Regions from separate parts of the Alteromonas sp. NFXS44 genome, predicted to be linked through region 2. Evidence: predicted binding sites of a transcription regulator. Region 2 holds the regulator's gene; each other region holds the start of a gene.
What was found. Region 2 encodes FNR, which switches genes on or off when oxygen is low (the NO sensors DNR and NnrR bind a similar motif). Its sites were predicted from a motif close to TTGATCTAGATCAA; they were not measured.
Positions count from the first base shown of each region.

Region 1: a site for FNR is predicted at 2,663-2,676, ahead of ccoG (cytochrome c oxidase accessory protein CcoG). Genes of this name have one in related genera too.
Region 3: a site for FNR is predicted at 4,266-4,279, ahead of clpB (ATP-dependent chaperone ClpB). Genes of this name have one in related genera too.

Region 1 covers NZ_JAGDEA010000002.1:216,332-226,320, forward strand. The annotation lists gene J3369_RS04145 (thiol:disulfide interchange protein DsbA/DsbL) at 1-86, opposite strand, end outside; gene J3369_RS04150 (serine/threonine protein kinase) at 181-1,188, opposite strand; gene ccoG (cytochrome c oxidase accessory protein CcoG) at 1,160-2,593, opposite strand; gene J3369_RS04160 (hypothetical protein) at 2,859-3,224, shown strand; gene J3369_RS04165 (DUF3016 domain-containing protein) at 3,443-3,973, shown strand; gene J3369_RS04170 (ExeM/NucH family extracellular endonuclease) at 4,205-8,686, shown strand; gene J3369_RS04175 (acyl-CoA dehydrogenase family protein) at 8,774-9,989, opposite strand, start outside.
Region 2 covers NZ_JAGDEA010000007.1:87,423-97,411, forward strand. The annotation lists gene bfr (bacterioferritin) at 1-3, shown strand, start outside; gene J3369_RS10600 (hypothetical protein) at 36-488, opposite strand; gene ccoN (cytochrome-c oxidase, cbb3-type subunit I) at 719-2,152, shown strand; gene ccoO (cytochrome-c oxidase, cbb3-type subunit II) at 2,165-2,770, shown strand; gene J3369_RS10615 (cbb3-type cytochrome oxidase subunit 3) at 2,772-2,945, shown strand; gene ccoP (cytochrome-c oxidase, cbb3-type subunit III) at 2,950-3,909, shown strand; gene J3369_RS10625 (FixH family protein) at 4,063-4,542, shown strand; gene J3369_RS10630 (heavy metal translocating P-type ATPase) at 4,539-6,920, shown strand; gene ccoS (cbb3-type cytochrome oxidase assembly protein CcoS) at 6,925-7,116, shown strand; gene J3369_RS10640 (sulfite exporter TauE/SafE family protein) at 7,109-7,777, shown strand; gene fnr (fumarate/nitrate reduction transcriptional regulator Fnr) at 7,799-8,542, shown strand; gene uspE (universal stress protein UspE) at 8,646-9,566, shown strand; partial or broken gene J3369_RS10655 (tRNA 2-thiocytidine(32) synthetase TtcA) at 9,658-9,834, shown strand.
Region 3 covers NZ_JAGDEA010000011.1:3,733-13,721, reverse strand. The annotation lists gene J3369_RS13785 (LON peptidase substrate-binding domain-containing protein) at 1-32, shown strand, start outside; gene J3369_RS13780 (sigma-70 family RNA polymerase sigma factor) at 145-756, shown strand; gene J3369_RS13775 (ChrR family anti-sigma-E factor) at 749-1,459, shown strand; gene J3369_RS13770 (outer membrane protein assembly factor BamD) at 1,544-2,311, opposite strand; gene rluD (23S rRNA pseudouridine(1911/1915/1917) synthase RluD) at 2,481-3,464, shown strand; gene pgeF (peptidoglycan editing factor PgeF) at 3,465-4,208, shown strand; gene clpB (ATP-dependent chaperone ClpB) at 4,378-6,948, shown strand; gene xdp1 (exosortase-dependent surface protein XDP1) at 7,032-7,985, opposite strand; gene J3369_RS13745 (tetratricopeptide repeat protein) at 8,299-9,989, opposite strand, start outside.

The DNA.
Region 1 (9,989 bases), on a different contig from region 2:
GTACCTTCTTTCCATTTAACGTCATCTGCACAGGCCTGCAACGGGATCATCAGTGCCGCCAGCAGAAATAAACCTATTTTTTTCATTGTTTAACAATCCGTAAAACCAAAATACAAAAAAAGAGTACCACAGCAATTCCCGTCCGGGTAGCGTACGCGACAAGTCGCTCACATCTCAGGGCTAGTAACCCAGTTTTAGCGGCGGTTCATGCAGGGCTGCCAGCTGTTCCTTCAGTGCCAGAATTTGTCCTTCCCAGTATTTGTCTTCGGCAAACCAGGGGAATGCACGGGGGAAAGCGGGATCTTCCCAGCGCTGTGACAGCCATGCCATATAGTGCACCATACGCATCGCACGCAGGGGTTCTAACAGGGTCAGCTGGCTGTTATCGAATGAATGAAATTCTTCATAGGCTTCGACCAGCACATCGAGCTGCAACATCTGCTGCTGCCTGTCACCGCAAAGCATCATCCACAAATCCTGAATGGCCGGCCCGCTGCGGCAGTCGTCCAGGTCGACAAACATGGGGCCGTCGCGCCACAAAATATTGCCGGGGTGACAATCGCCATGTAAGCGGATAAGGGTTGAATTATGGTAGCGCTGGCGGGCTTCTTTGATCAGCGGATCGAGAATAGCGAAAAAAGCGGTTTCCAGATGTGACGGCAGCAAGCGGCTGCGGGTGAGTACATCTCTTGGTGCATCCAGAAAGCTCTGAGTATTCAGCTCAGGCCGGTGAACAAAGGGTTTAGCCTGAGCCACACGGTGAATTCGGCCAATGAAGCGGCCCATCCATTCAATCTGGTCAAGGTTGTCGACTTCAAACTGTCTGCCGCCTACCGATGGAAATACCGCAAAGCGGAATCCGCAAGCCTGCTGCATAGTTTTGCCATCGATGGCAAGCGGTGCTACCAGAGGAATATCGGCACCGGCCAGCTCCAGAGCAAAGGCGTGTTCTTCGAGGATCTGCTCATCTGTCCAGCGACCGGGACGGTAAAATTTGACCACCAGGCGCTGACCGTCTTCGGCTTTAAACTGATATACGCGGTTTTCGTAACTGTTCAGCGCCAGTAAACCGGACTCAGGATAAATGCCACAGGTTTCCAGCGCGTCTAAAACAGTATCCGGGCTGAGCCCAGAAAAGGCGAAATCACCCTGAGGTGTTTCACCGGTAGAGGAATTTTGTTGGTTCATTGACTTCCACAACATTGCCCTCAGCATCCTGAGTACGGACACGGAATGATATTTCCGTTACCGCCTCGCTGAGGTTCTTCGGAGAGGTTTCCAGAGATATTGGCATACTGAAGACTTCTCCGCCACCCACAGTCACGGTTGTGTCACCCAAAATGTTGTAATCGGGCAGGCCTTCGACCTGAATGGTATAGGTGTGGGTGTCCTGAGATTTATTCAGAATCTTAATGGTGTAGACGTTTTCCACGTTGCCTTTACCGTTTTCCCTGTACAGAGAATTACGGTCGCGGATTAAATCCACTTCCAGCGGCGTGCGGGTGGCAATGTCGGCAATAAGTAACCCGACCATCAGCAGCAGGACGATCAGGTAGCCTATCAGTTTGGGTCTGACGATATGGGTGGTTCCGCCGGTCAGCCTTTCCTCAGAGGTAAAGCTGATAAGCCCCTTTGGATAATTCATTTTTTCCATAACGCCGTTACAGGCATCCACGCAGGCGCCGCAGTTAATGCATTCGTATTGCAGACCGTTACGGATATCGATACCGGTGGGGCAAACCTGCACACACAAGTTACAGTCGATGCAGTCTCCCAACTGTTTTGTCGCCAGATCTTCATGACTGAGCTTACGGGGGCGGGGCCCGCGTTTTTCACCACGGTTATAATTGTATGACACGGTGAAGGTGTCTTTATCAAACATGGCAGACTGGAAACGGGCATACGGACACATGTGGGTGCACATGATTTCACGCATCCATCCGGCATTACCGTAGGTGCAGAAGGTAAAAAACAGAATGGAAAATACTGACCAGAAGCCGGCATTGAAGGTGAAAAAATCGATAAACAACTGTCCGATTGGCGTGAAGTATCCCACAAACGTCAGTGAGGTCAGCAGGGCAATGGCAATCCAGGCGCTGTGCTTAAGTGTTTTGCGCCAGAACTTGTCGAAGTCCATGGCCCTTTCATCCAGCTTGATACGCTTATTTCGGGGGCCTTCAATTTTCTCCTCGCACCAGATATACATGTAGACCCAGGTAGTTTGCGGGCACATAAAACCACACCACACACGGCCTGCAAATGTGGTAACAAAAAACAGGGCGAAAGCACCGACGATAAATATGTAAGCGAGCAGGGTAAGGTCCTGAGGCCATAACGTCAGGCCGAAGATGGTAAACCGCTGCTCCATGATATCGAGAAGAATGGCCTGATGGCCGTCATAGCGGATCCAGGGGATCACGGCGAATAAACCCAGGAAGATAAAACCGAACAGGCGGCGGAACGTTTCGATGGGGCCCTTCACCGCGCGCACATAAATCTGACTGCGTGCCGACTGGCGTTTATGACTTACGCCGCCGGCGGGCTGGTGTACTTTTACCGTGGATACTTGTTTAACCTGAATTTGTTCGCTCATTAGGCAACCTTAACTGGCACAGGTGTGTAGTGTACTGCGGGCAGTATAACAAGTGTATGTCTGCCACACTTAATATAGATCAAATAAACCCCTTCTGTGCATACTACTCAGGCTTATAAAACCTCATAAATAAGTATGAAAACAAATCTGTTGCACTTGACGTTAAGCGGTTAAATTATCTACAGGGCTAATTGTCTCCAATGATTTATTACCGGGCGGGGAACGGGCCGGGGTAGTCAGAAAACAACAGGAAAAAGTAAAGCAGATGTGGCGTAGTTTTGTGGTAGTTTCAGAGATTGTAGTACTGGTCTTTGTGCTTCGTTTACCCTTCGTCCAGTACATGTTTAAAGACGCACAGGATGTGGTCGGCCAGTGGTATGCCTATGTGGCTACCTGGCAGGACAGAAATGAACTGGCTGAGCTTCACACAATCAGTGCAGCACAACGGGACCAGTTTCGTCCCTTCCAGCAGGAATACGTGGACGGCATTATGGCGAGCCGCCACAATGTGCAAATATTCCATAAGAAATTCTGCGGTACAGACAACATCAATCCTTATATCCACGGTGCGCAACTGGCGCAGTTTTGCTACTCAATAGAGACCACCGGCCTGCTGGCGATGGACTACTGAACGCGGTTCAGCTTCCATTCATCTTTTCATGCTTTAATAATGGTGATTTAGCGGAACAATCTGCTTAATCACTGCTCTAACAAAGTGTCTGCTTATTGTCCGTGCGGGAATTCGCAAAAGAGGCGTGGTAAATCCACTCAAAGCAGGCACCGGATAACCGGAGAATGTTTTCGCCGCCCGCGGGCAACGCGGCCGAAATTATCGGGGAGATGCAAAGCATGAACACATTGATTAAAACTGCACTGGTTTCCTTGACCGCCGGCAGTTTACTGCTGTCTGTACAGGCATGGTCTGCCACCACAGAAATTACCTGGGAAAAGCCGGAGAAGTACACTGATGTACGTCCTGCTAATGAAAGCCGGGTGAAATTCCGTGAACGCACATTTAAAGCGCTGGACGAATACTTCGCCAAACTGGCAGAGAAGCTGCCTGAAAAAGACAAGCTGGCGATCACGGTGACAAATCTGGATCTTGCCGGCCAGGTGTGGCCAAGCAGCTTTGTCTTTGGCAACGCTACCGGCACCGATGTTCGCATTGTGAAACGGGTGGACATTCCGCGTATTAAATTCAGCTACACCCTCACTAACGAAGCGGGCAAAGTAGTGAAGAGTGCAGATGTCGACTTAAAGGATATGGGATTTTTAGATAACCCCCGTACCTTCACCCAAAATACGCACCTGGGTTACGAAAAAGCCATGATAAAAGAATGGTTTAACGAAGAGATGGCCAGCGCGCTGGTACAAAACTAACCTGTTATCTCACCACTTTCTTCAGTGCCCTGAATCCCCGGGGCACAACCCCTTCCTTGTACATCAATTTTCTCTGATATACCTGCATCCCTTTGCTGTCAGGGAGTACAGACCATATGGTCAAAAAAGTACCGCTGCTGGCCAAAAAATTGTCATTTCTTTGTAGTAATTTCTTTATACTCTGCAACTGCACTTTGGGATAGTTTCTAATTACAAGCAGGAGCACTAATAATGAAAGCACCAATCCTGCTTCCTCTCGTATTGGGGATATCAGCATCTGCCATTGGCGATGAACTGCTTATTTCTCAGTATGTTGAAGGGAGTAGCTCTAATAAAGCGATAGAAATCTATAACCCGACAGACAGCGCGGTATCACTGACTGGTTATACACTGTCCATCTATTTCAACGGAAACACTGCAGCGGGCGCGAACATCGAACTTACAGGTTCAATCGCAGCGCAAAGTACACAAGTTATTGCCAGTTCAAGTGCCGGAGACACTTTGAAGGCATTGGCTGATGTGCTGACTTCACAGTCCATGTTTAATGGTGATGACGCCATTGTTCTGACTGACAGCAGCGGTAACGTTCTTGACAGTATTGGCCAGGTTGGCGTTGATCCCGGTTCTTCCTGGGGCAGCGGCAGTGTAACCACAGCGAACGACACACTCATACGTTTAAGCAGTGTTGCCGGTGGCGATACTGACCCGTTTGATGCCTATGATACGTCGGAATGGGAAGGTCTGGCTCAGGATGATTTCACAGGCCTGGGCAGCCACGATTACACCGGTGGTGGTGATGACGGCGGCGATGATGGCAGTGGCACCGGCGGCGGTGACGAAGACTTAAGCGGTGTTTGTACAAACTGTCCTGATCTGGACAAAGTTGCAGATGCCGGCGAATTTGATGTTGCTTCATACTACGCAGCGGTTCAGGCTGAAATCGATGCCAGTTCCGACACCTCTGTTATCCGTCAGGTACTCAGTGAAACCATTTCCGGTCAACGGGTGCTGACTTATTCTGAAGTCTGGACGGCATTAACGGAAACCGATGAAGATCCTGCAAATCCGGATAACATCATTCTGATTTATTCCGGCAAATCGATTCCTAAGTCAGAAAACGGCTCCGGCGAGTATTCCAGCCAGCCTGACTACTGGAACCGTGAGCACAGCTGGCCAAAGAGTCATGGCTTCAGCAGCTCGTCAAATGAAGCTTATACCGATATTCAGCACCTGCGACCGTCTGACATTACCGTTAACAGCAGCCGCAGCAACCTGGATTTCGACAATTCCGACAACGCCCTTTCTGAAGCGCCGGCCAACCGTATCGACAGTGACTCTTTCGAGCCACGGGATGAGGTAAAAGGCGACATCGCGCGGATGATGATGTACATGGATATGCGCTATGAAGGTGCCGGCAGCGATGTTACGCCGGACCTGGTACTGGTTGACCGTATTACCTCAAATGGTGAAGCGGCGCTGGGCAAACTGTGTACGCTGATTGCCTGGAGCAATGCTGATCCTGTAGATGCAGACGAAACCCGTCGTCACAGTGCCATCTATGAATATCAGGGCAACCGTAATCCGTTTGTCGACCATCCTGAATGGATCGACTTATTTTACGATGCAGACAGCTGTGGTGATGTAACAGCGCCCGATCCTGAGCCGGAGCCGGAGCCCGATCCGGAACCACAACCTTCCGGCAGCGGTGCACTGATGCTCACCGGTGTATTTGACGGCCCGTTATCCGGCGGTACACCTAAAGGTATCGAATTACTGGTAACGCAGAACATTGATGATCTCAGTGTGTGTGGTGTCGGCGGCGCGAATAATGGTGGCGGTTCTGACGGTCAGGAATTCACTTTCCCTGCGGTATCAGCTGTGGCCGGCCAATTCATTTATGTTGCCAGCGAGGCCACAGGGTTCGCAGACTTCTTCGGTTTTGCACCGGATTACACCAGTGGTGCTATGTCTGTCAACGGTGACGATGCCATTGAAGTCTTTTGTGACGGCGCGCTGGTAGATTACTACGGTGACCGTGATACTGACGGCACGGGCACAGACTGGGATTATCTGGACAGCTGGGCTTACCGTACCGGCGGCAGTGCTTCTTCAACGTTTAACATTGCAGACTGGCAGGTTGCCGGTACCAATGTGTTTGACGGTGAAACCAGCAATGCCACTGCTGCAATGCCTTTCCCGCTGGGTTCTTACGTAGCACCGGCCACAGAGCTTTTCTTTTCTGAATACATTGAAGGCGGTTCTAATAATAAAGCGGTTGAGATTGCTAACCTGACATTGTCTGACATCGACCTGAGTACATACGATGTGCAGATTTACTTTAACGGGTCAGCCTCTGCCGGTCAGATATTCACTTTAACCGGCACACTGGCTGCGGGTGATGTATTTGTGCTGGCGCATACTTCTTCGGAAGATCCAATCCTGAATGTGGCAGACATGACCAGCGGCAGCGTTCAGTTCAACGGTGATGATGCTGTTGTGCTGCGTAACAATGGCGTGATCATTGACAGTATTGGTGTTATCGGAGAAGACCCCGGTTCATACTGGTCTGGTGGTGACGTGCGTACACAAAACCGCACGCTGGTACGCAAGTCTTCTGTGACGGAAGGCGACAGTGATGCTTATGATGCGTTCGACCCCAGTGTTGAATGGGATGCTTACGCTCAGGATACCTTCGATTACCTCGGTTTCTACGGCACCGGCAATGATGATGGCGGTAACGCATCATTAGGTATTTGCGGTGACGAAGCGACATACATCAGTGCTGTACAGGGAAGCGGTGACAGCTCACCACTTTCAGGTCAGAGCGTGATTGTTGAAGCCATTGTGACCCATGTGACACCGGCTCTGGACGGTTTCTGGATTCAGGAAGAAAGCAGCGACAGTGACGGCGACGAGACAACCTCTGAAGGTGTGTTCATTGCCAGCGCTTCTCTGGCCGGCTCTGTCACTGAAGGTGAGATTGTCCGTTTAGCGGGTACGGTTGGTGAAGACTACGGCCGCACAATGATCACTGCCTCTTCAGAAGCCCTGTCCTGTGGTTCCGGCTCTGTATCTGCAGTGGCGATTACTCTGCCTATGACAGATGCTTCCGGATTTGAAAAATATGAAGGCATGCTGGTAACCAGTAACGAAAACTGGGTGATCAGCAATATCTATCCGTATTCTGACTTCGGTGAAATCTGGGTGTCTACAGAGCGTCTGTTCAACCCGACACAACTGTATGCACCGGGTTCCCAGGAAGCGGCAGACCTGGCTACTGCTAACGGGCTGAACAAGCTGATTATTGACGATAATGCAGACGGTTATGCGTCAGAGTGGATGCTGCCTGCAGGTGGTTTCACACCTTACAACACTATCCGTTCCGGCGACCTGATCACCGGTGTAACCGGCGTAATGGACTATGGCTATTCTGCATACCGTATCCGTCCGGTTGAGGTGCCGTCTTTACTGGCTGATAACTATCGTGAAGATGCTCCAGTGGTATCTGAAGGTAACCTGAAAATTGCCAGCTTCAACGTACTGAACCTGTTCAACGGTGACGGTAATGAAGGTGGTTTCCCGACAGAGCGCGGTGCAGATTCCTATGCAGAATATCAGCGCCAGCTGGCGAAAATTGTCAACGCGCTGGTAGCCATTGATGCTGACGTACTTGGTCTGCTGGAACTGGAAAATGACGGTTTCGGTGCTGACAGTACAGTGGCTCATCTGGTTGATGCGCTGAATGCGGAATTTGGCGAAGGCACTTACGCCTATGTAGATGCCGGTGTTGAACAGTTAGGCACCGATGCGATTACCTCAGGTATTCTGTACCGTCCTGCCGTGGTTACACCTTCAGGTGCACCGCAGATTCTGATGGAAACGAACAGTCCTTCTGATGAGGAAGGCGTGTTGTTTGCAGACTACGGTAACCGTCCGTCGCTGTCACAACTGTTTACACACACTGAAAGCGGTAAAACCTTTGTGGTTGATGTTAACCATCTGAAATCGAAAGGTTCAAGCAGCAGCTGTCAGGAAGACGGTAATACCGAACAGGGTTTCTGTAACCGTAAGCGTACCCGTGCCGCCATGGCCATTGCACAATGGTTGCAAAGCACTTATCAGGACACGCCGATGATCCTGCTGGGAGACTACAACGCTTATGCTCAGGAGGATCCTGTGCAGGTACTGGCAGAAGCCGGTTTTACCGACACCGTGTCTGAATTGAAAGGCAGTGCGTCTTACAGCTATACCTATGACGGCCTTGTGGGTACGCTGGATTACATGTTCAACAACGCCGCTGCCCGCGATATGCTGGTGGATGTTACTGAATGGCACATCAACAGTGATGAACCGGAGTTCTTCGATTATAACGAAGAATATAAGCCGGCTTCATTCCTGAACGAGCTGCCCTTCCGTGCGTCTGACCATGATCCGGTTATCGGTACTTATCAGCTGGACGCAGATGTGCAGGCAGTGACAGGTGACTGGGACGGCGACGAAGACGTGGATAACAATGATATCCGCAGTTTCATGTTTGCTATCATCGCCCGTCAGGCTATCGACATGGCTTTCGATTTAAATAATGACGGCAAAGTGAATACCCGTGACATCGCAGTAATGCGTTCGTTATGTACACGCAGCCGCTGTGCGACGGAAGACGCGCAGAACAACGGTGCCCGCCGCAATCTTGGTGCACTGTTACGCAGCAGATAAATACTGCTGATTTGATATAAATGAAAAGGGCGCCTTGCATTGCAGGCGCCCTTCTTTTTTATCTGTTGCTATCGTTGCCAGTGATAATCAGCGGTAGTCAAACTCACTGCCACTGACGGCAAGTACATTCTCAGCGCCGCTTAACATGGCTGACAAATGCGCGTCCCGCCGTGGCAAGATACGTGCAATGTAAAAATCTGCACACTTTTGTTTCGCTGCGGCAAAGGTGGGATTGTCTCCCCGCGCGGCTTTATCTGCCATGCTGTACCAGCACAGACCAGTTAATGAATACGCTGTGTAAGCCAGATAATCACAGGCCGCAGCCGCTACAAATACCGGATCTTTGTCCAGGCAGGCAGTGGATGCATCCATCCAGCTGCCCAGCAGAGTCTGTGCATTCTGTCTGGCGTCTGAATCTGTCATAGCGTCAACAAGTCCGGCAAACACGTCGTAAGTCGCTTTCAGCATGTTGCCGCCATCGCGGGTCAGTTTACGGCCAATTAAATCCAGCGCCTGTATGCCATTGGTACCTTCATACAACTGGGCTATACGCACATCCCGCATCAGTTGCTCCATGCCCCATTCCCGGATGTAGCCGTGTCCGCCGAATATCTGGATCCCCAGGCTGGTGGTTTCCAGCCCCATATCAGTGAAGAATGCTTTGCAGACCGGTGTCAGAAATTGCAGAACCTGACCGGCGTGCTGTTTCTCGTCCTCTGTCCCGTAGTGCTCCGCATCCATATACTTTGCATATAACAGTGATAAAGCGCGGCTGCCTTCTGTTAACGTTTTCTGGGTGAGTAGCATACGGGCCACATCAGGCTGAAATACAATAGGATCGGCTTTCGCGTCCGGTTGCTGTACGCCCTGTGGCGCGCGGCTTTGAAGCCGTTCTCTGGCATATGTCAGTGCGCCCTGGAAAGAGGCTTCTGCAGCACCCAGCCCCTGCAGACCTACCTGAAAACGGGCATCATTCATCATGGTAAACATACAGGTCAGGCCCTGGTTTTCACCGCCAACCAGCCAGCCTGTCGCGCCATCGAAATTCATCACACAGGTGGGACTGGCTTTGATCCCCATCTTGTGTTCAATACTGCCCACAGACAGCGAGTTAGCTTCACCCGGTTCTCCCTGACTGTCCGGCATAAACTTCGGCACCAGAAACAGGCTGATCCCCTTCACACCTTTCGGCGCATCAGCTAAACGTGCCAGCACCATATGGATAATATTCGACGTCCAGTCGTGGTCGCCGCCGGTGATGAATATTTTGCTGCCGGTAATGCGATAACTGCCGTCGTCCTGC
Region 2 (9,989 bases):
TAAGCCGGATTGTTTCGATAAATGCCCTGACCTGTTCAGGGCATTTTTGTTTCGAAGAACATCACGTAGGGGTCCGGTTTATCTTTTACATGGATCAACATTTTCCAGCGCATTTGTGGCTCAGAACAACTCCCCAGCATAAACCATCCGGACCAGCTCCCTTCTTTTATCCGTTCTGCCAGCACCGGCACCTTGCCCATATACATGTTTACCCCTTCAATCCAAACACTCTCAATTTGTTGAGAAAAGGGTAAAGAAAAGTTAACTGTTATCGATTCTTCTGCCTCCGGTATACTTTCAAATGAGGCAGAAACCTTATTTTGTTCATGGCCAATTTCACAGGTCAAATTGACAAATGTACACGGATTGCCTAAACCGTTATCTGTGTCAGTTGTTGTTACCTGTTGCTTTGAAAGATACACACCCAGCGCCAGGAGCAGAATGAGTGTGGGAATGATGAATTTTTGCGCTTTTTTTGTTGTTTTCATGTGAAAATTATACTGTAAATAGCGACGGTTTATTACTACCTTTGACGGAGATCAACCCCGACTAGTTTATGGTATCTTTTTGTAAATAAAAATCTTATTATCCGCGTACCAGCTGACCTGTCTATAATTACAACAGAATTAAAAAGGTCAAGCGTTAAGCCTGCAACTTGCGCAAAACCGGAATCCGGCAGTTGGAAACCCATTTACCATTGAAGTGGAATATCAATCAAATGAGTGAAATAAGCCAAGCACAACCTGATTACAACTATAAAGTAGTCAGGCAATTTACCATCATGACAATTGTCTGGGGTATTATCGGCATGGGGCTGGGAGTATTTATTGCTGCGCAATTGTTTGCTCCTGCACTTAACTTCGATACACCCTGGCTGACGTTTTCCCGATTAAGACCGTTACACACCAACGCAGTCATTTTCGCTTTCGGCGGATGTGCACTGTTTGCAACGTCTTATTATATTGTTCAGCGTACCAGTCAGGTACGTTTATTCAGCGACAAACTTGCTGCTTTTACCTTCTGGGGCTGGCAGGCCGTTATCGTTCTTGCTGTTGCAACTTTGCCCTTTGGCATTACCGCCAGTAAAGAGTACGCTGAACTTGAATGGCCTATCGATATCCTTATCGCGCTGGTCTGGATTGCGTACATCATAAACTTTTTCGGTACCATCATCATTCGGAAGGTATCGCATATTTATGTAGCAAACTGGTTCCTCGGCGCGTTTATGCTTACTGTAGCAGTGCTGCACATCGGTAACAGTATGGCGATTCCGGTTTCCTTCACGAAATCTTATTCACTGTATGCAGGTGCGGTGGATGCCATGATGCAGTGGTGGTATGGACACAATGCGGTTGGCTTTTTCCTGACAGCGGGTTTCCTTGGCATGATGTACTACTTCGTGCCTAAACAGGCGGGACGCCCGGTATACTCTTACCGCTTATCCATTATTCACTTCTGGGCTCTGATTTCGCTATACATCTGGGCCGGTCCTCACCACCTTCATTTTACAGCGCTGCCAGACTGGACGCAGTCCCTGGGTATGGTGATGTCGGTTATCCTCTTTGTTCCCTCCTGGGGCGGCATGATCAACGGGATCATGACATTGTCAGGTGCATGGCACAAACTGCGTACCGACCCGGTGTTACGTTTCCTGATTGTTTCATTGTCTTTCTACGGCATGTCGACCTTTGAAGGCCCGATGATGGCGATCAAAACAGTTAATGCATTGTCACACTACACCGACTGGACTATCGGTCACGTTCACTCAGGCGCACTGGGCTGGGTAGCCATGGTGTCCATCGGCTCTGTATATCACCTTATTCCTGTGTTGTTCGGACAACGTGCAATGTACTCCACCAAACTGGTGAACGTGCACTTCTGGCTGGCTACTATTGGTGTGGTGCTTTACATCGTTGCCATGTGGATGTCCGGTGTACTGCAAGGTCTCATGTGGCGTGCAGTGAACGCCGACGGAACGCTGACCTACAGCTTCGTTGAGTCACTGGAAGCCTCCAAACCCTTCTATGTGGTGCGCTTTATCGGTGGTGTGTTTGTGGTTGCCGGCATGCTGGTGATGGCCTACAACACCTGGAAAACTGTGCGTGCGCCCAAGGGCAGCATTGCAGCTGAACCCGCCGCACAGGCAGCATAAGGAGTCGTTGTTGTGAAGAATCCACATGAAATAATTGAGAAAAACATTGGCCTGATGACTGTGCTCATTTTGATTGCCATCAGCCTGGGAGCCCTGGTTCAAATTTTGCCGTTGATGTTCCAGCAGCAGGTACTTGAGCCGGTAAAAGGATTAAAACCTTACACAGCACTGCAACTGGAAGGCCGCGATATCTACATCCGTGAAGGATGTGTTGGCTGTCACAGCCAGATGATTCGTCCGTTCCGTGCTGAAACAGAACGTTACGGCCACTATTCAGTAGCCGGTGAGTCGGTATGGGAGCATCCCTTCCTGTGGGGTTCAAAACGTACCGGTCCTGACCTGGCGCGTGTTGGTGGCCGCTACAGTGACGAATGGCACCGTGTTCACCTGATTAATCCCCGCAATGTGGTACCGGAGTCTAATATGCCCGGTTTCCCGTGGCTGGCAGAGAATACGCTCAGCGGTGAAGATACCGCGAAGAAAATGGAAGTGTTCCGCGGCTTTGGTGTGCCTTACACCGATGATGATATCGCCGGTGCACAGGCGGCAGTAAAGGGTAAAACAGAAATGCAGGCCCTGATTGCTTACCTTCAATCCCTCGGCACATATCTGAACTGATATGGATCAGGGAATAGCGGGCAGCATTTTTACTGTCGTAGTGTTTGTTTGCTTCATTGGTGTGGTCTGGTGGGCGTTCAGCGGTCGCAATAAAAAGCGGTTCGATGAAGCGGCTAACCTGCCCTTTGCCGACGAAGTGAAAGAGAAATCTCAAAAGAATAAGCAGGAGTCTTGAACTCATGAGCACGTTTTGGACAATTTGGATATCAGTGATCACACTGGGTACCATTATCGGCTGCTTCATCCTGTTACGCTGGGCACTGGCTAATAAAACCGGTGTAGCAGAAGGTGAAGGCATGGGGCACGTCTTCGATGGTATCGAAGAAATTAACAACCAGTTACCCCGCTGGTGGACTATTTTATTTTACGTTTGTATCGTCTGGGGCTTTGTGTATCTCGCTTTGTTCCCGGGATTAGGTGCATGGCAGGGTTTCCTTGGCTGGAAAAGTTCCAACCAGAACATCCAGTCACTGGAAGAATCTGCTCAGGCCCGTGCTGATGCGAAAGAGAACGGATTACTGGTTAAGTACGACCGTGAGCTGGATCAGGCAGCGGAATTATATGACCCGATTTTCGAAAAATACGCGGCAGTACCGGTTGAAGAACTGGCCAATGATCCTGAAGCAGTAAAAGTAGGACAACGTTTGTTTTTACAAAACTGTTCCCAGTGTCACGGTTCAGATGCAAGAGGCGCCAATGTGGGCTTCCCTAACCTCACCGACGACGACTGGCTTTACGGAGGCAGCGGCGCAAAAATTGTTGAAACCCTTACACTGGGTCGTCAGGCCGCTATGCCTGCATGGATTGCTTCCATGGGTGAGCAAGGTATCAAAGAGACGGTTGCCTATGTACTCAGTTTGAGTGGCCGGGAACAGGAGCCTGAAATGACTGCGCTTATTGATGACGGAAAAGCCCGCTTTATGGTGTGTGCTGCCTGTCACGGCATGGACGGTAAAGGTAACCAGTTACTTGGTGCGCCGAATCTGACGGACAATATCTGGTTGTACGGTTCTTCTGAACAATCGGTCACTGAAACGCTGACTTACGGCCGTAATGGCGTGATGCCTTCATTCAAGAAAACCCTGGGTGATGACAAAATTCACGTTGTGGCCGCCTACGTGTACAGCCTGTCTAACTGACCCCGGTTAATTACACTGCTGTCATTCAAAAAGCCCTGTTTTCAGGGCTTTTTTGTGTGAAAATACAAACGGAACTTGATGGAAATCATCATAGTAAGTTTCATTTCCTGTAATCTTGCACCTTCAGTTGTGCGCAGATAAATAAGTGGTGATATGCAGACGCCTTGGTATAAACAATTCTGGCCCTGGTTCCTGATCACGGTACCTGTGCTGACAGTCATTATGAGTGGTTTTCTCATCCATTTTGCCACTTCCGGTGAAGACAGCCTGGTCATTGACGACTATTACAAAGAAGGAAAAGCCATCAATGTGCGTCTGGACAAAGTCGAACGGGCGAAAAAGCTGAATATCACCACCGATCTCACCATTGAAGAAAACCGCGTCGCGCTGAAGTTTCATTCCGGTATTCCCCAATCCGGTGCCGCATTGAAACTGACCTTTTTCCACGTAACCCTGGAATCACTGGATACCGAATTATTACTTACCCGCGATGCCGGTGGCGTGTACCGCGGCACAACGGATACCGTTTTGTCGGGTAAATGGCGCGTTTCACTCACACCGCTGGATGAAGAATGGAAAATCCAGAATACACTCCAATTACCGGCCTCCGGTATCATTAAGTTTAACCCGTGAGCGACGACTCTTCTTGTTACCACTGTGGCGAGCCTAATATACCCGGTAAGCCGTTTACTGCATTTGTGCTCGGGCAGGAACGCCATTTTTGCTGTCCGGGCTGTCAGGCCGTGGCTCAGGCCATCACCGGGAACGGACTGGAAGACTATTACCGCTTCCGCACTGAACCGGCCTCTAGAGGTGATGCAGCATTAAGCGAAACACTGGATAAACTGTCTGTCTATGACGAGCCTGCCTTACAGGAAGAGTTCGTCGTTGATAACGGTAATAACAAGCATATTGAGCTAACTCTTGAAGGCATAACCTGTGCGGCCTGCGGCTGGCTGATTGAAAAGCAATTGTCGCGGATCACCGGTGTCAGCCAGATTGCGGTGAATGTAGCACAGCGACGCGCAGTGGTTATATGGCAACCTGAGGCAGTATCGCTCAGCAGCATCATGGCTACGCTACGGCGTATTGGTTACCCGGCGCTGCCGTTTCAACCGGACCAGCATGAAGCTTCATACAAAGCGGAAGATAAGCGCTTTTTGAAAAAACTCGGCCTCGCAGGTCTGATGACCATGCAGGTAATGATGCTGGCGGCAGCCCTGTATTTTGATTTGTTCGATGCAATGGAAGCACAGACACGGTCTTATTTTCACTGGATAGCGCTGGTTCTGACCACACCGGTGGTGCTGTATTCCGGCAGTACGTTTTACGTTGGCGCACTTAAGGCTCTGTCAGCCCGGACCGTGAATATGGATGTACCGGTGAGTATTGCAGTGTTGGGCACCTGGCTGTCCGGTCTGTTTGCAACGGTTACCGGTCGCGGCGAAGTGTATTTTGAATCAGTTTGCATGTTTATTTTCCTGCTTTTACTGAGTCGTTTTCTGGAACACCGGAGCAGGCACCGCGCCGCGCAGATCTCAGCGAATATGTTGCAGTATATTCCGGTAACCGCTAATCAGGTGGCTGCGGATAACACCTTAACACAGGTACTGGCGAAATCGCTCAAAACCGGCGATGTTGTTGTGGTCAAAGCCGGAGAGACCATTCCCGTAGACGGTATCGTGACTGACGGTATCAGTGAAACCGATGAATCAATGCTTACCGGCGAGTTTAATCCGGTGAGCAAACAAATTGGCGATGCGGTGTTCGGGGGTACGGTAAACCGCACCGGCGTGATAACGATAACGGTAACCAGGGCGTTAAAATTTGCGCTGGTAAATCAGATCATCCGTCTGCAATCCACCGCTATGGCTGCAAAGCCCCGGGTCGCTCTTATGGCTGACCGTTTTTCCAGTTATTTTGTCGCCGTAGTACTGATTACGGCTGCATCCTCATGGGCTTACTGGCACTGGCAGGGTAATGATAATGCCTTTTGGATCAGCATCGCAGTACTGGTAGCAACCTGCCCCTGTGCGCTGGGGCTGGCTACGCCATCTGCCCTCACCTGCGCAATGGCAAACCTTAACCGGCATGGCATTTTATTGAAAAGAGCCGATGCACTGGAGCAAATCAACCACGTAGATACCCTGGTGCTGGATAAAACCGGAACACTGACCGAAGGAAAGTTTGCTCAGATAAACAGCTGGTTTGCTGAGCCGGCACGGGAAAATGAAATCCGTGCTTTGATGGGGGCAATAGAGTCCCGCTCAGAACATCCGGTTGCCGCTGCCTTTGTTTCTGATAACAATCAGGCATTAATTCTGAGCCAAGTTGACGTTGTGGCCGGAATGGGTATCAGCGCGCAATGCAATGGCCGCAGTTATAAAGCCGGTTCGGCTTCTTTCACCGGTGTTGATGCCGGCCTGTCGCCCTTTCCCGCTAACGTGTTTCTTACCGAAAACGGTGTGCCCGTTGCCGCCTTTCGTGTAGCAGATAAAATTAAAGCGGATGCCGCAGACAGCCTGAGCAAACTAGCGCAACTGGAGCGGATAATTCTGAGTGGCGATATTCAGCAAAATGTTGACGACATTGCAGCGAATTTACCCGTAGACAAAGCCACAGGCGGGAACAGCCCTGAAGATAAATTAAACGCCGTGACAGCCCTTCAGCGGCAGGGCCGTCATGTGATGATGCTGGGTGATGGTATTAACGACGCGCCGGTGATGACTGCCGCTGATGTTGGCATTGCCGTGGGTAATGCCACGGATATCGCAAAAAGTGCCGCGGATGTGATTTTATTAAATGATAAGCTGGCTGTACTCGGACACCTTACTTTTATGGCCAGAAGAGTAAAAGCGACAGTCAGGCAGAATATGGGATGGGCTATAGGCTACAATCTGGTTATCCTGCCGTTTGCAGTGTCCGGCATCCTGACGCCGTGGATGGCGGTGATTGGTATGAGCCTGAGTAGTATTCTGGTAGTAACAAATTCGACGAGACTGTTAAAGTAACGCTATGAGTATAATTTACGTCCTGATTCCCCTTGCTGTGATCATTGTGGCCATTGCCATCGGCGTATTTTTTTGGGCAGTAAAATCGAACCAGTTTGAAGACCTGGATCGCCAGGGCTACAGTATTCTTTTCGATGATGATTTATCTCCTGAAGAAAAAAAACTGGCTGAAGAACGAAAAAAACTCAATGAGTGATCTGTCGTTTTTTTCTGCCTTGCTGGTCGGGCTGGGCGGAGGCGTTCATTGTGTGGGAATGTGCGGCGGCGTATCGCTGGCACTGTCTGCCGCCACGCCGGCAGGCTCATCGCCTTTACCCTATGCGCTTAGCTACAACTTTGGTCGTATATTCAGCTACATACTTGCCGGCGCTGTTACCGGCGGTATCGGACAGATAGCAAAAGAAGCTGTACCGGTGACCGGCCCTGTACTCGCCGTCATCAGTGGCATTATGCTGATTGCTATGGCCTGTTATCTGGGTAACTGGTGGCGTGGCCTGACCGCTGTTGAAGCCCTCGGCAGTAAACTCTGGCAGAGAATTCAGCCGCTGTCGAAACGGTTTTTACCTTTCAGGTCTCCTATTAGCGCCTTTCCCTATGGTATGATTTGGGGATGGTTGCCCTGTGGACTGGTTTATTCCACCCTGACATGGGCACTGGCTTCAGGGACGGCAATATCCGGTGCTGTAATCATGGCCGGTTTTGGTTTAGGAACGCTACCGGCGTTGCTGGCTGTCCGGGCAGGTGCAGACTGGCTTTCCTCAGGTTTCAGACAACCCGTATTACGTCAAATCATTGCTTTGAGTTTGCTGTTGTACGCATTATTGCTGTTGTGGCAGGCTTTAAGTAATATACATTAGAATTATCGCAAACAGCGGAAAGTGAGCATGCAAAAACGTTCGGATTTTTCTATACACTGCCAGAATTGCAGTTTCAGCCATCTGTGTCTGCCCGTGGCCCTCAACAAAACTGAGATTGAGTCACTGGATGACATCATTGAACGCAAAAAGCCTTTGCATAAACACGACACCCTGGTAGAAGCTGGCGATAAATTTACCTCTCTGTACGCTGTGCGGGCAGGTTCATTTAAGTCTTTTGTCACCGATAGAGAAGGCGAAGAGCAAATTATCAGTTTCCACTTCCCGGGCGATATTATCGGTTTTGACGGTTTACGTGACGACACTCACCAGAGTTACACTCAGGCACTGGAAACGGCTATGGTGTGCGAGCTTCCCTATTCCACTCTTGAAAAAATGTCTGAGCAATTCCCGAAATTGCGCCATCAGATCATGCGTTTTATGAGTGCTGAAATTAAGCAGGATCACGAAATGATGATGCTGCTGAATAAACGGACGGCAGAAGAACGTCTGATTTATTTTATCGCCCATCTGTCCGGTCGGTTTGAAGAACGGGGTTTTTCTCACCGTCAGTTCAATCTGAGTATGACCCGCAACGAAATCGGTAATTATCTCGGTTTAACGGTAGAAACGATCAGCCGCTTGCTGACTCGCTTCCAGAAAGAAGGCATTATCAAAGTAGACGCGAAGCTCATTACTGTTCTGGATTTTGCGGCTATGGATAAAAAGCTGCACTCTATGGACATTCCTACTCTTTGCGTGGATTAAGATCCCGTTGAAATATTGATCTGAAACAAGGTCTCTCCTGCTGTAAGTCTTATACTAAAGATGAAGGCAGTATTTATTGTCTTCATCAATAAGGAGAGACGCCATGATCACCTGCAAACGTATTCTCGCCGTCGTTCAGGCCGACAACCCTGAACAACCTGCCCTTTCAAGAGCCATCGAAATTGCCCGTAAAACCGGTGCAGAAGTACACGCACTGCTTGTTGTATACGACTTTTCTTATGACATGACAACAATGCTCACCCGCAGTGAGCGTGAAGCCATGCGTGATGCGGTAACCAAAGACCGCATTGCCTGGGCAGAAAAAAATCTGACCCGCTACGATGATTATGATGTAAAGGTTGCTGTTGAGTGGAGTGATAAACGTTACGAAGCCATTACCCGCTACACCATTAACCGTCAGGTTGACCTGGTCGTTAAAGCTACCCGCAAACACGATGATTTTGCATCAGTGCTCTTTACACCAACAGACTGGCACTTACTGAGAAAATGTCCGGCTCCGGTTTTACTTGTCAAAGCCCATGCCTGGCCTGAAAACGGTAATATTGTTGCGGCAGTCAATGTGGGTACAGAAGACAAAGAACATGCACAACTGAATGACAAGTTGACCGGTATCGCAAAGGATTATGCAGAGTTACTGAGCGGTCAGGTACATCTGGTTAATGCCTATCCTTCTGCCCCACTGAATATCGCCATTGAGATCCCCGATTTCAATCCTGAGACGTATCATAATGCTGTGCGCAATCATCATGTTCAGGAAATGGAAAACCACAGCGCTAAATTTGGGATCGGCGTAGCAAATTGCCATGTTGTCGAGGGATTACCCGATATAGCCATCCCGAAAGTGACTGAACAGCTGGATGCAGAACTCGTCGTCATCGGTACCGTGGGACGTACAGGCATATCAGCCGCCTTTTTGGGCAATACAGCAGAGCATGTTATTGATAACCTGAATTGCGATGTCCTGGCGGTTAAACCTGACGGGTTTACATCTCCGGTTAAGTAAATGCGCGATAACGGAATGCTGCTTGTGTAGCAGCATTCCGTCTGCTTTTGTATAATGGTACTTTTATTTTTCCAGCCAGTTCTGAAGTGCCATGAATCAAGTAACATCTACGCCATCTGACAACGCCAGTCACAGTGCGCAAAGTAAACAAAAATACAACTTTAACAAGTTGCAGAAAAGACTGCGCAGACATGTTGGCAAAGCCATCGAAGACTTCAATATGATTGAAGACGGCGACAAGGTCATGGTGTGCTTATCCGGCGGAAAATTATAATAAATAAATATTTTGTAAACCAACATCCCCCTCTTAAGCTCTTTCTAAATCATCATTAGAAGAAACTCTGACGGTTTATCCTATTATCCTTTGAATGTTTTAGTAAAGCTTGGTAACTTTTGAGTTACCCATTAACAATTATATATATT
Region 3 (9,989 bases), on a different contig from region 2:
TACTGGATTACTTAAAGGCACTTGTGCAGTAAATCGCCGTGTAAACTTTACATGGTAGGGGCATGAAACCATTACAATTCTGTAATCTGCTTGAAACACTCGTCTGTAGCAACTATTAACTTGATAGGATATGGACAAATACTTATGTTAGTTGGAATCCCAGTGGAACAAAGTAACAGTGTAATTAAGCCGAAAGATTGTGCGGCAGAAATGTCAGACTATATTGTTAAAGTTGCCGAACAGCGCTGCAAAGCATCGTTTGCAAGGGTGTTTGGATATTTTGCTCCGCGCCTGCGTTCTTACGCGTTAAAGCAGATGGGTAATGAAGCTTTAGCCATGGAAATGGTCCAGGATACCATGTCCAACGTATGGCAGAAGGCACATCTGTTTAATGCAGAGAAGGGAAGTCCTTCAACCTGGATTTTTACGATTGCCCGTAACATCCGTTTTGATATGTTACGGAAATTACAGAACAGAAAAGAAGATGTGTGTTCTGACGACTTGTGGCCGGTTCTTTGTGAGCAGACACCAGACGTGAATGAACAGTCGCTGGACGAACAGATTACCCTTGAACAAATCGGGTATATGTTTGAAGAGTTACCGAAGAAACAAAAATCTGTTATTGAAGCCATCTACATTGATGGTAAATCTCAACAGGAAGTTGCAGATGAACTGCATATCCCGTTGGGTACTGTTAAATCCCGTACCCGACTTGCACTGCAACGCCTGAAAGGCATGCTACAGGATCATGATTAATCACCATCCGGAACAAAACCAGCTTTCACAATTTGTTCAAGGTAGTTTATCCCCCGCCGAGTCATTCATTGTCTCGGCGCATTGCGATCTGTGTCCCAGATGCAGAAAAATAGCGTCAGAAGAAACTTCACGGTTTGCTGCAGAGGTATTTGATTTTTCCTCACTGTCTCAAGACGAGCAACTGGAAAGTTACAGCGCCATGCTCGCTGATATTACCCAACTCCCTGCTACGGCAAAGCCGGCAACAAAGTCCGCGTCTGTAAGCTCTATCACTGCTAAACGCGGACGTGGAGAGAAAACCATTGAACTGGATGGTCAGACTTTCGAACTTCCGCCAACGTTACAGCGTGTTATCCACAAAACGGGTTCATGGTCAGGGCTTGTTGGTAAATTGTGGCAGGCTCCGGTCGATCTCGGATACGCCGGTGTCGCCAACTTTATTTACATGGGGCGGGGAGGCAGTGTACCAGAACATACACACCGTGGTGTCGAGTATACGCTGGTACTGGATGGTGAATTTCATGACGGCAAGCACCATTACCGTACCGGAGACTTTGTGGTGATGGATGGCAAAGATACCCATGCGCCTTATTCGGATCACATCAGTGGATGTCTGGTATTTACCTTACTGGATGAACCGCTGCATTTCACATCAGGTATCGCCAGACTGTTGAATCCGTTCAGTCATCTTTTCTTCAGATAAGCCTCCCTCGCGGCGCTGAGCGGCTCTGTGAGCATGCTCGAGACACAAAAAAAGCGCCGTAGCGCTTTTTTTGTTTATATCTGATTAACTGATGAAATCACTGTCCGGAAAATTCAGACGCAGTGTTTGCATAGCATTTTCTTTCAGCTCAGTCAGACCTAACTGGTCATAGCTTGATACCATGATTTCCAGCGCTTCCTGAACCTGGTCTGTATTCGAGTAGTTTTCCAGTACGTAGCGTCCGCGATTTGCCGCCGCGACAAAAGCTTCCCGGCGCATATAAAAACGGGCGATAGCAATTTCATACTTCGCCAGCCTTTCTTTGATAAACACCATGCGCTTTTTAGCATCAGCAGCATATTTACTGTCAGGGTATTGCTGGATCAGACGTCTGAAATCTGTGAAAGCTTCCCGTGATTTACTGGGATCACGGTCTGCGCGGTCAATCTGCATCAGTTGCTGAAACATGTTTGCGTCGGCTTCCATGTTGGTCAGTCCGCGCATGTAGAACGCATAATCCACGTCTGAGTGGTTCGGGTTTAAGCGGATGAAGCGGTCGATGGTCGCCAGCGTTTCGTCAATTTTACCCGATTTATAGTAGCTGTAGATCAGGTCAAGTTGTACCTGATTGGACAACGGACCAAACGGGTAACGAGAATCCAGCTCACTGAGTGCGGTAGACGCAGCACCGAAATTACCGTTCTGCATATTACGTTTGGCATTATCATACATTTGCTGGGAACCCATGTTCGCCAGCGCCGCGCGTTGTTCTGAATCGTCAGACGAGCTGCAGCCCGTTACGCTAATCATGACACCAACAACAAGGGGCATCACTAATCGAATTGATTTCATATCTGTTGTCTATTCCTGCTTAACCGACTGATACGTTTAACTGCATTTTCATTATAGCGACATTCTAGCGCACTCAAACACGCAAACTCCACATAAAAACCGGAAACTTTCCGTTTAACTAACGTAAAGATTGGTATAATGCGCTTTTTTGTAACAGCGAAAGAGTTATATGACCCAGCCTGTAAACACCGTCAAGCTTGAGGCAAACACCGGGCCACACCATTTTGGTCAGAGGTTAGATCAGGTTTTGGCTGATTTGTTCCCTGAATATTCCCGTTCAAAGTTAAAAAATTGGATTCTGGAAGGGAATGTCACTGTGGATGGCGATGTTTTGACCACTCCCCGGCAAAAAATGCTGGGTGATGAATATGTACAGGTCACGGCTGAAATGGAAGTGCAGACCGCCAGCCTGCCACAGAAAATCGACCTGAACATTGTCTACGAAGATGATTCGATTTTAATTCTTAATAAGCCTGCTGATCTGGTGGTTCACCCAGGGGCAGGTAATCAGGACGGCACATTGTTGAATGCGTTGCTGGCCCATGTACCGGGTATTGAAGTGGTGCCACGGGCTGGTATTGTGCATCGTCTGGATAAAGATACTACGGGTTTGATGGTAGTGGCGAAAACCGTTCCGGCGCAAACCCATCTGGTCAATCAACTTCAGGACCGGGTGATGAGCAGGGAGTATGAAGCGCTGGCATACGGCACTATGGTCGCCGGTGGTATCGTCGATGCGCCTATCGGCCGTCATGCAACTAAGCGTACACTCATGGCCGTTCGTGAAACCGGTAAGCCGGCAGTTACTCACTATCGGGTTATCGAAAAATTCCGTGCACATACGCACTTGCGCCTGAAACTGGAAACTGGCCGTACACACCAGATCCGCGTGCACATGGCACACCTCAAGCACCCGCTGGTGGGTGATACTGCCTATGGCGGCAGAACCCGTTTGCCAAAAGGCGCTACAGAGGCGTGTGTTGAAGCGTTACGTGCTTTTCCCCGCCAGGCCTTGCATGCTGCGCAATTGTCTCTGTTCCACCCTGAAACCGATGAATGGATGACCTGGCAGGCGCCGCTACCTGATGACATGGTGCAACTGATCGCCACTGTGCGTGAAGACACCAAAATCAAAGGTATGGATGACGTATAAGTGATATCCCTGATCCAGCCGGCATGGCCGGTACCGGACAATGTATTTGCTTATACCAGTTGCCGCGACGGGGGACTAAGCAGCGGGGACTACGCCGGTTTAAACACCGGTGCCCACGTGGGTGATGATCCGCAATTAGTGGCCGGTAACCGTGCGTTATTGCCCGGCCATACCTTCATTGTCTGGCTGGATCAGGTACATGGTGAACACTGCGTTACCTTCGATGCAGATGTGACCGGCCCTTTGCCGGCGTCGCCATTGCAGGCCGATGCTTGTATCAGCCGGACCCCGGCACGCACCTGTGCCATTATGACAGCTGACTGCGTGCCGGTTCTTCTGTGTAATTTTGCCGGCACAGAAGTGGCTGCAGTACACGCAGGCTGGCAGGGACTGGAAAAGGAGATTATCAGACACACCGTCAGCGCGATGAAATCAACTGCGGATAATATAATAGCCTGGATCGGGCCGGCTATCAGTCAACCCTGCTATGAAGTTCCCCGTTCTCTGGCCGGCCGCTTTGCCCGTTACCCTGAAGCAATTGAGAACATTGGCGGCAGCGATAAATGTCTGCTTGATTTACCGCTGATAGCACTTATGCAATTAAACGATGCCGGCATAAAAAACGTGACGCAATCGGGTCTCTGTACCTATTCCGATCCCCACCAATTTTATTCACACCGGCGGGCAACGCATGAAGGCAGGGAGCAAACCGGCCGCATCGTGTCTGTCATAGGTTTGCGTTAAGCCTTTTCAATCAGTCACCCGGTATCATGTGTTTTGTGAGCCGGGCAGATTCCAACATTGATGTTAATCAACAAATTAACCTTGTCTTGAGTTATTTTTTAATCAGATAACTTGAATCACAGCAGATTAATACCCATAAAATTAGCAACGTTATTGCAGGGGATTTTTCATGCGATTAGATAGATTTACCAGTAAATTTCAATTAGCGATTTCCGACGCACAGTCTCTGGCACTGGGTCGGGATCATCAGTTTATTGAGCCCGTGCACCTGATGACAGCCATGCTGAATCAACAGGGCGGCTCTGTACGTCCGTTACTCGATCAAGCCCACGTAAATGTGAATGCATTACGCTCTTCTCTGGCTGAAGCGATCGAGCGGCTTCCACGGGTTGATGGCATCGGTGGCGATGTACAGTTAAGCAAGGACAGCGGCATTTTGCTGAACCTTTGCGACAAGATTGCCCAGCAGCGCAAAGATGAATACATCACATCTGAAATTTTTGTGCTGGCAGCGCTTCAGGACAAAGGCAAATTAGGTGATTTGCTGAAAAGTCTGAATGTGACAAAGGATCAAATCGAAACGGCCATTGATAAAATGCGTGGCGGTCAGAAAGTGACAGATCCTAACGCTGAAGATGTGCGTCAGGCGCTGGAAAAATACACCACTGATCTGACCGAACGGGCAGAACAGGGCAAGCTGGACCCGGTGATAGGCCGTGATGATGAAATCCGCCGCACCGTGCAGGTATTGCAACGCCGGACCAAGAATAACCCTGTGTTAATTGGTGAACCCGGTGTAGGTAAAACCGCCATTGTTGAAGGACTTGCCCAGCGTATTATTAATGGTGAAGTACCGGAAGGGCTGAAGGATAAGCGGGTACTGTCGCTCGACATGGGCGCGTTAGTGGCCGGTGCGAAGTACCGTGGTGAATTTGAAGAACGGCTGAAAGCGGTACTCAATGAACTGGCCAAAGAAGAAGGTCGTGTCATTCTGTTTATTGACGAGCTCCATACCATGGTCGGCGCCGGTAAAGGCGACGGCGCGATGGATGCCGGTAATATGCTTAAGCCAGCTCTCGCTCGCGGTGAACTGCATTGTGTGGGCGCAACCACGCTGGACGAATACCGTCAGTATATCGAGAAGGACGCCGCTCTTGAACGTCGCTTCCAGAAAGTGCTGGTGGATGAGCCGAGTGTGGAAGATACCATCGCCATTTTACGTGGTTTGAAAGAACGTTACGAGCTTCACCACTCGGTGGATATTACCGACCCGGCCATTGTCGCGGCGGCTACATTGTCACACCGTTATATTAGTGACCGTCAGTTGCCTGATAAAGCTATCGATCTTATTGATGAAGCGGCTTCCAGCATTCGTCTGCAAATTGATTCCAAGCCTGAAGATATGGACAGGCTTGAGCGCCGCATCATCCAGTTAAAACTGGAAGAGCAGGCACTGGCAAAAGAAACAGACGATGCCAGCCACAAGCGCCTGGAAATGATCGAGCTGGAGCGTGAACAGGCTGAAAACAAATTGTCCGGTCTGGATAAAATCTGGCGCGAAGAAAAGGATGCGATGCAGGGCACGCAAACCATCAAGTCTGAACTGGAGCAGGCGAAACTCGATTTGGAAATCGCCCGCCGGGCGTCAGATCTGAATCGTATGTCAGAGCTGCAGTACGGTCGTATTCCTGAGCTGGAAATGAAGCTGGAAAAAGCGGCGGAGAACGAAACAAAAGAAACCTTCTTATTGAAAAACAAGGTTTCCGACGCTGAAATTGCAGATGTGCTGTCCCGCTGGACAGGCATTCCCGTATCCAAAATGCTTGAGGGTGAACGGGAAAAACTACTTAGAATGGAAGACGTACTCCACAAGCGGGTAGTGGGGCAGGCGGAAGCGGTAAATGCTGTGTCCAACGCTATCAGACGCTCACGGGCTGGCCTGGCAGATCCAAACCGTCCCATTGGTTCGTTCCTGTTTTTGGGGCCTACCGGTGTAGGGAAAACCGAACTGTCGAAGGCACTGGCCGGTTTCCTGTTTGACACGGAAGATGCACTGGTACGTATCGACATGTCTGAGTTCATGGAGAAGCATTCGGTATCCCGTTTGGTAGGGGCACCTCCGGGCTACGTTGGCTATGAAGAAGGGGGTTATCTTACTGAAGCTGTGCGGCGTAAACCGTATTCCGTGATCCTGCTGGATGAAGTCGAAAAGGCCCATCCTGATGTGTTTAATATTTTGTTGCAGGTGTTAGACGATGGTCGTCTGACAGACGGGCAGGGGCGTACGGTAGACTTCAAAAATACCGTTGTGATCATGACATCGAACCTGGGTTCTGACGTGATTCAGGATACTCACGATGACAGTCAGTATGACGAAATGAAGCAACGTGTGATGGGCGTGGTCGGGCAGCACTTCAGGCCCGAGTTTATTAACCGTGTGGATGATCTGGTGGTATTCCATCCGCTGGGTAAAGAGCAAATTAAATCCATTGCTAAAATACAGCTGGCATCATTACGTCAGCGTTTATCTGAAAAAGGTTACAAAATGGAGTTGTCCGGTGCGGCCATGGATAAGCTGGCTGACGCAGGTTTTGATCCGGTGTTCGGTGCCCGTCCACTGAAGCGGGCTATTCAGACACAAATCGAAAACCCGCTGGCACAGCAGCTGTTATCCGGTGTGTTGTTGCCTGAATCAACAATTCGTATTGATGTGAAGGACGATCACCTTATCGTGATGTAAGCCATTCCGTCTCTGGTTTGGAAATAAGATGTCCGGACAAAATGAAAGACCCCTCTGCCTTGCAGAGGGGTCTTCTTTATTCATCAATGATCTGAGTTCATCAGTGTCACTGAGGACTTTTGGTGTTTGCGTCTCCAGAATGCCAGTGAGCCACCCATCAGGAACAGCGCCAGAGTACCGGGTTCAGGTACATCGGTTTGTGGCATTTCTTTTTTAGAAAAACCGATAGAAGCCAGTTTAAAGGCATCGTCGTACAAGGTTCCGCCAATATCTCCGAACACGAGGTTATACGCTCCAATCAGCCAGTATTGGGAATAGGTTGTATCCATATCCACCATCGCCAGATTGGTGTCTTCGCAATTGAGCACGTCATACGAACCCACTGCCAGCGCCTCTCCGGCTATATCTGCCCAGGTGTTTGCACCGGACGTCAGCATGGAGGTGTCGTTTAAAGCTGCTACCGACACCTGCGTATCACCGCTGTTCCAGAGCCAGCTGAATGTTGCTCCGGTTACATTAACCTCTTCATCAAAGGAGATAAGATAAAAGTCGTAATCGGTTTCAATTATGTGATAACCGCTGGCATACCAGTCCAGATTAATATTGTCAGCGGCATGTTGGGGGACACCATATTCGCCACTGCGGGTGTCACTGGTAAACGGCGTGTTAGTCACATCTTTATTGATGATACCGTAACCCTCGCCATAATTAATCAGGCTGGCTGTTTCTACAATGTCATCGCTCAGGTAGTGCTTGCCGTTGGACTGGCTGTAGGTGTAATCGTAATTACGGGAAGAAAAGCCCCGGCCTCCCGTATCCGAATACGCTGTTGTACTGATTGTCACGCCATCGACAACGGCGCTGCTGATACCATCGTTGGCAATCATGTAACGCAAATCTTCAGCAAAGTAGTCACTGGCTGAGCAGCCGGTGTGACTATCGCCACACTTACTGCTCCAACTGGTAGCCTGTGCAGGTACGATAAATATCCCTGACGCAACCAGTGTTGTGACACTCATAATTTTATTAAACTTCATAAATAAAACCTTACGTGGGGACAATGAATCACTGTCTTCACTTTGAGTATAATTAACCGTTTATCTTCCTGCTTTTACACTCGGAGGGTTGCGGCAGAAATCTCTTACGTGACGCCTGGAGGCACCCGTATGCTGAACGGAATACAGGCTTGTATTGTAGTTTGGGCGGGCCCTTTATGAAGTATGTGTCTTTATACAAAGGGGACAGGATGAATACTGAGCGCGGGTGTGCTGTGCAGGATAAAAGTACAAAAAAGCCGCACGGAAAACGGGTTAAGTGCGGCCTGATTGTTTCAGACTTAGATACGGTGTGTCATATACCGTTAAGTAGTCTGACTGCCACCGTCTTGCCGTTGTATTCCACTTCGGAGTTGGCAGCCAGTTCAAGGTGTTCCTGCGCTTCAGCTTCGCGACCCATCTTCACCAGCGTGTACCCGAGGTGGAAGCGGAGTTTCGGGTTAGTCGCCTGACGACTGAACGCCCTTCTCAACATTTCCAGGCTTTCAGCATATTTTCCTTCGTTCGCCAGTACCCAGCCATAAGTATCCAGTATTTCCGGATCGCTGGCATTCAACTGAAATGCCTCTTTAATCCACTGACTGGCCTGAATGGTATTTGTCTGAGCTGACATTTCTGCCAGACGGTTCAGTACTTTCGGTTTGTTCAGTACATTGGGTAATTTAGCCAGCTCGATATATACAGGTATCGACTTCTCAAATTCCCCGGCATTATAGAAATACTGTGCAAGTAAATTAGCCGGTAACAGGTATTCAGGCTGTTCTTTCATTAATTTTCTGGCAATCGATACAAAACCGTCAGGGTTGTTGCCCCGCTCAGCCATTTTATAAGCCGCCAGAAGAGGTTGAGCATAAACAGGTGCGATAGTCAGTGAGCGGCCATATGCTTGTGCGGCTTTATCAAAACTGTTGCGACTTTCTGCCAGCAGGCCGGCCACATACCAGAAGTCTGCGTTATTCTGGTTTTTCTCGATACGTGAAGCAATAGTGTTCGCCGCGTCAGATACTTTACCCATTGCGATCTGCAGTTTAGCCGTATGAAGGGCAAGATCATTATCGTAAGGAGAGATTTCTCTGGCAGTTGTGAATGCAGCCAGTGCTTCATCAGGACGCCCAAGCTTGATCAGAATATTGCCGTAACGCTCCAGATATTTTGAACTAGTCTGGATAACGTCCCTGGCAAGCACAATGGCCTGTTCGGCTTCGTCAGCTCTGTCCATACCGATCAGAATGTCGGCTTTCTGCAGCAAGTATGCAGGATTGTCAAAGTCCTCTTTAAGGAGTTTGTCTAACTGATAAAGTGCACCACTCATATCGCCTTTAGCTGCGGCAACCTGAACCAGTTTTACCCGCGCTTCCTGATTGTTAGGATGCAAGGTAAGCACATCTTTGTATATCAGTACCGCATTATCAATATCTTTAAGTCTTAGCAGGTTTTGTGCTTTCAACAGTTGCGAAGGAACATGACGGGGAACTTGTGCCAGTAACGCATCGAGGAGTTCCAGCGATGCAGGCAGGTTACCCGTCTTAGCATCCAGAGCTGCAAGGTTGAATCTGGCTGAAAAACTGCTCTCATTGATACTCAGAGCTTTATCCAGCAAGTTACGGGCTTTGGCAAATTCTTCCTGTTGTATAAATAAAGTAGCTTTTAGATTATAAACATCGGCTTTGTCCGGAAAAATGTCAATGAGCGCATCTACCGCATTATGAGCGTCATCGTACATGCCGAATCGCATTTTCATAGATGCGTAGGTAAACAGGAAAGTCGGATTAAGTTGCTGAGCAGGATAATTTTTATCAAGCAGTGCCAGCGCCTGTTCTTCCATTCCCCGCACTGTCATCAGCTTAATTTTAAATAGTTGCAATTGCAGGGTATTTGGAAATTCTTCTTCCAATGCGCGAACAAGACTGTCTGCCCGGAAGCTTTTGTTCTGATCTATCAGCAAATCACCCAGCAAAAGGGCTGCGTTTAAATCCTGCATCAACA